2 regions of the Nonomuraea sp. CA-218870 genome follow, and region 1 is predicted to be linked to the other one. Evidence: predicted binding sites of a transcription regulator. Region 1 holds the regulator's gene; the other holds the start of a gene.
What was found. The regulator LexA, encoded in region 1, represses DNA repair genes until DNA is damaged. The targets are predictions, from matches to a motif close to TCGAACANNTGTTCGA.

Region 1 (2,400 bases):
CATCGACGAACCATCACGCCTGAGCCCTCGCGCCCTGCCCGGGGACGACGGCGCACGCCCGTCTCTGAAGGTCCCGGCCGGAATCGCCCCCCGCCTCGCCGCCTCCTCATCCCAGCCACCACCGGACCGGCCGCCGGCACAAGGGTCGGCGTCGGTGCTGGGGGTCACGCTCCGCAGGGGGCCGTCGTCGGTCAGGCGCCTTCCCCGTGCGCCCGGTCCGCGACGCCGTCCGGCCGTCTCGCTGGAATCGGGGCCGCGCCCGTAACCGCCGCCCCTGATGATCTGGCCGACGGCGGGCCGGCCCTCTCCCGTACGGACCGGGCCTCCGTCGCTCCTCCCCCACCTCGCAGGGCCTGAGACCGGCTCGGCGTCGGAGGAAAGGCGGGACGGGGGGACGAGATAGAGGTTCGGGCGCTCACCGGCGGCCGCCCGCCGCGCCCGGGGGCCGCCGGTTTGCTCCCTGCCCGCCCGCGCCCCGGAACCCCGCCCCCTGGATCGGCCCTCACCAGACCCCGGAACACGACCGCCCTCAGCGGAGCGCGGCAGAGATCCCCCCTCGGCAGAGTCCGGAGAGGTCTGACCCTCAGCAGGCCGAGGAACACGGCGATCCCGGACAGAACGCGGAAGGGCAGGCATCTCCACGACCCTTTGGAGATCGCAGCCCTCCGCAGAGCGCGGGTCAGGGCGGCCCTCAGCAGAAAGGGGGAAAGCGCGCTCCCCGGAGGGACCCGAAAGAGCGCCGCTCTCAGCAGGACGCGGGAGGGCGCGGCCTTCGGAGGGGTCCGACGGAGGGCGGGCTTCGGCTGGTTTCGAAAGGGGAGCGTCGCGAAGGGGCGGCGGGAGGGGGCGGTCCTGATCGGACGGGACGGGCGGGCGCGGGTGGTCGTGGCCGGATGTGGACGCGCGGCCAGGCTTCCCTGCGGCGTCGGCGATGGGCGCGAGCCGTCTGTCGTCGCCGGTCAGGCCGGTCATCCTGGTCGTTCGCATGATGGACCTCCCGCCGTCATGGCCCCCGGAAACGGCCTATAAAGATCGGCAAATCGAACACGGTGTCGATCGAACTCCCGTACGATGTTGTACACCACACGGCCGTCAATTTCGAGGAAGACTCGAACAATTGTTTGAAGATGATCTTCAACAGCGATACGGTCGCTGTGTGCGACACCGGGACCACAGACCGGGAGGGGCGCCGTGAGGCGAGCCGCCGGGCGAGGAGGAGAGGCATGAGCGAGCGGGATGACGCCAATGGGGTCAGTGACCTCGCGGTGCGGAGGCGTGACGCGCTGGGGCTGACGCCCCGGCAACGCAAGATCCTCGAGGTGATCCGCGATTCTGTGCAACAGCGCGGCTATCCGCCCTCGATGCGCGAGATCGGCGAGGCCGTCCAGCTGACCAGCACGTCGAGCGTGTCACATCAGTTGACGGCCCTGCAGCGCAAGGGTTATTTGAGGCGCGACCCGCATCGCCCGCGCGCGTTGGAGGTTCGCCTGCCGGGTGAGCCGGTCCTGTGGGTGGATCCCGACGGGAGTGACGAGGAGGCGCCGGTCAACCGGCCCACCGCCGCCTACGTCCCGCTGGTCGGCCGCATCGCCGCCGGTGGCCCGATCCTCGCCGAGGAGAGCGTCGAGGACGTCTTCGCGCTCCCCAAGCAGTTGGTCGGCGAGGGCACGCTCTTCCTCCTGCAGGTCACCGGTGACTCGATGATCGACGCCGCCATCGCCGACGGTGACTGGGTCGTGGTCCGCCAGCAGCCCGTCGCCGAGAGCGGCGACATCGTGGCCGCGATGATCGAGGGCGAGGCGACGGTCAAGACCTTCAAGCGCAAGGACGGCCATGTCTGGCTGGTGCCGCACAACGACAACTACGAGCCCATCCCGGGTGACGAGGCCAGCGTCCTGGGCAAGGTCGTGGCGGTCCTGCGCCGCCTCTGACCCTGCCGCTCCTCCCGGCGGCGCTGACCTCATCGCCTTTCCAGAGGCCCTGGTCGCCGCCTCGCACGGGCGTTCCGGACTCGCCACGTAAGTCGGCTCCGCGCGGTGCGGCCCCTCGCCGCACCGCGCCTCCCGCACCGACCGCCCCTCCCCACCCGCTCGCACCGCCTTCTGGCTCTGGCCGCCCCTCCACACCGTTCCCGGCCATGTCGCCGCTCCTCCTCGCCGGGCGGAGTCTCCGGCTGAAGGTCACCGGACCTCGCCGATGGCCGTCGATCTTCCGATGTGAGCCCTGGGGCCCGGGTTTCTCCGCACCCCACCGGCCACTCTTCGTCTCATACGCCACCGTTCCGGCACAAGTGCACCTAACTCCCCTGTGTCCGGTATCCAGGCGCATGTCGGCGGGCGATCGGAGTCCGTAGCGTCGGCGGCATGGAGATGATCGAGACGAGATCCAGCACCGGGCGGT
Region 2 (2,400 bases), on a different contig from region 1:
CGGCGGGCGACGGCGCGCGGTCGCCGCCCCCGGCGGACCGGCGTGGCTTGCGGCGGGATGAGGCCGGGGCGCCCCGCTCGGAGGGCGCCGGATCCGTGTCACTCATGCGCCGACCGATCAGACGTCACCAGGCTTCGGCGTGGACTTGGAGCCGCGGCCGGACGAGGCCGACGCCTTGGCGGGAGCGGCCGAAGCGGCCGAAGCGGCGGGAGCGGCAGGCACGACGGGCTCGGCGGGGTCGTCGAGACGCGGGCCCACACCCAGCTTGTCCTTGATCTTCTTCTCGATCTCGTTGGCCATGTCGGGGTGGTTGCGCAGGAAGTTGCGCGCGTTCTCCTTGCCCTGGCCGAGCTGGTCGCCCTCGTAGGTGTACCAGGCGCCGGACTTGCGGACGAAGCCGTGCTCGACGCCCATGTCGATGAGGCCGCCCTCGCGGGAGATGCCCACGCCGTAGAGGATGTCGAAGTCGGCGACCCGGAAGGGCGGGGCCATCTTGTTCTTGACCACCTTGACGCGGGTGCGGTTGCCGACCGCTTCGGTGCCGTCCTTGAGGGTCTCGATGCGGCGGATGTCCATGCGGACGGAGGCGTAGAACTTCAGCGCCTTGCCGCCGGTCGTGGTCTCGGGCGAACCGAACATGACGCCGATCTTCTCGCGGAGCTGGTTGATGAAGATGGCGGTGGTGCCGGTGCTGCTGAGCGCGCCGGCGACCTTGCGCAGGGCCTGGGACATCAGGCGGGCCTGGAGGCCGACGTGGCTGTCGCCCATCTCGCCCTCGATCTCGGCCTTGGGCACCAGGGCGGCGACCGAGTCGATGACGATGAGGTCGACCGCTCCGGACCTGATCAGCATGTCGGCGATCTCCAGCGCCTGCTCGCCGGTGTCGGGCTGGGAGACCAGCAGGGCGTCGGTGTCGACGCCGAGCTTCTTGGCGTACTCGGGGTCGAGGGCGTGCTCGGCGTCGATGAACGCCGCGATGCCGCCCGCCCGCTGCGCGTTGGCCACCGCGTGCAGCGCGACGGTGGTCTTGCCGGAGGACTCGGGACCGTAGATCTCGACGATCCTGCCGCGCGGCAGGCCGCCGATGCCCAGCGCGATGTCCAGGGAGATCGAGCCGGTCGGGATCACCTCGATGGGGGCTCGGGCGTCATCGCCGAGGCGCATGACGGAACCCTTGCCGAACTGCCGCTCGATCTGGGCGAGGGCAGTCTCAAGGGCCTTCTCGCGGTCGTTGATAGCCATGGGAACTCCCCCTGGAGGGTCGTGGTCCGAATCAGTCGAGTGAAAACTACGGCCTGCCACCGACATTTTCCCGGAGGCGGTCGTGGAGTCGCGGGCCCCCGCGCGACTATGTTAGCCGAACGACTGTTCGATCACACGTACCCCGGGAAGATACGCCATGAGCGGGAGGATCTGGCGGGCCTGTACGTGATCGAGTGCGCCGGCCCGGCCGAGGAGGTCGCCGCCCGCCGCCCATGGGTGCGGGCTTCGAGATCCGCCCGGTACGGGGCTGAGCGCCCGGTCGGCGGCCGGATATGTTCTCCCGCGCCTGAGCTGGGGAGACTCCTGGAAAGAGACCAGGAGGCGGCACGTGGTGAGCGCGTACACCCGGGAACGGCGCAGTCTGTTGCAGGATCTCGCCGAGGCGCTCCCCCGCCATGGGCTGGAGAGCCGGATGGTGGGCGGGGACGACCCGATGCTGCGGGTGTGGCACCCGGACACGGACAAGCAGACGCTGGTGTTCGCCACGCCGTCACGCGAGGGCTGGCTCTTCCTGTGGGCGCCGGGCGGGAGGGGCGACGCGAACGACCTGGAGCGCACGGCCCGCGGCCTGAAGGAGGCTCTGGGCTCAGCGTAGCCGGGAGGAGACGTCCTCGACCTGGCAGACGGCCCGCCAGACGGACTTGGCGCTCTCGCCGTCGGCCAGCGCCTGCATCACGGTGCGCCCGCCGAGCGGCGCGATGACGTAGTCGCGCGCCCACGACTCGGCGTAGGCGTCGCCGAAGTGGGCGCGCATCCGTCTCCAGAACTCGGTCAGGCGCATCACCCAAGTATGGAGCGCCCCCGGGTGTGGGTAAGACACGCACATGGCAAAGACCCCGAAATCCTCACCCCCCAAATCAGCCAAGGCCAAGGCCAACAGGGCGAAGCGCCGTCACCTGCTGTCCTTACAGCGCTCGACCGTACGGAAGGAGAAGGCAGAGAGGGCGGAGCGGCACGCCGGCATCCGGCAGGAGCCGCGGGCGGGCAGCCCGCGCACGCGGCGGGCGTCCAGGCGGTAGGTCACCCCGGGGGCGGGAGGCGACGCGCGGGGGGAACGGCGCGCCGGGTCCCGGCCGTCACAGCACGTGAGCGCCGTACATCTCACCGAGGTGGTCGGCGAGCAGTTCCAGCCGGGCG

Region 2: recA (recombinase RecA) is a predicted target of LexA. The motif match lies at 1,358-1,373, and genes of this name have one in related genera.

What each region holds. Positions count from the first base shown of each region.
Region 1 covers NZ_JBNJMN010000003.1:226,060-228,459, reverse strand. Annotated here, with positions in the region: gene lexA (transcriptional repressor LexA) at 1,224-1,931, shown strand; gene ACQEUU_RS36025 (DoxX family protein) at 2,364-2,400, shown strand, end outside.
Region 2 covers NZ_JBNJMN010000001.1:2,546,684-2,549,083, reverse strand. Annotated here, with positions in the region: gene recA (recombinase RecA) at 118-1,242, opposite strand; gene ACQEUU_RS12510 (hypothetical protein) at 1,595-1,858, shown strand; gene ACQEUU_RS12505 (DUF3046 domain-containing protein) at 1,850-2,044, opposite strand; gene ACQEUU_RS12500 (VOC family protein) at 2,340-2,400, opposite strand, start outside.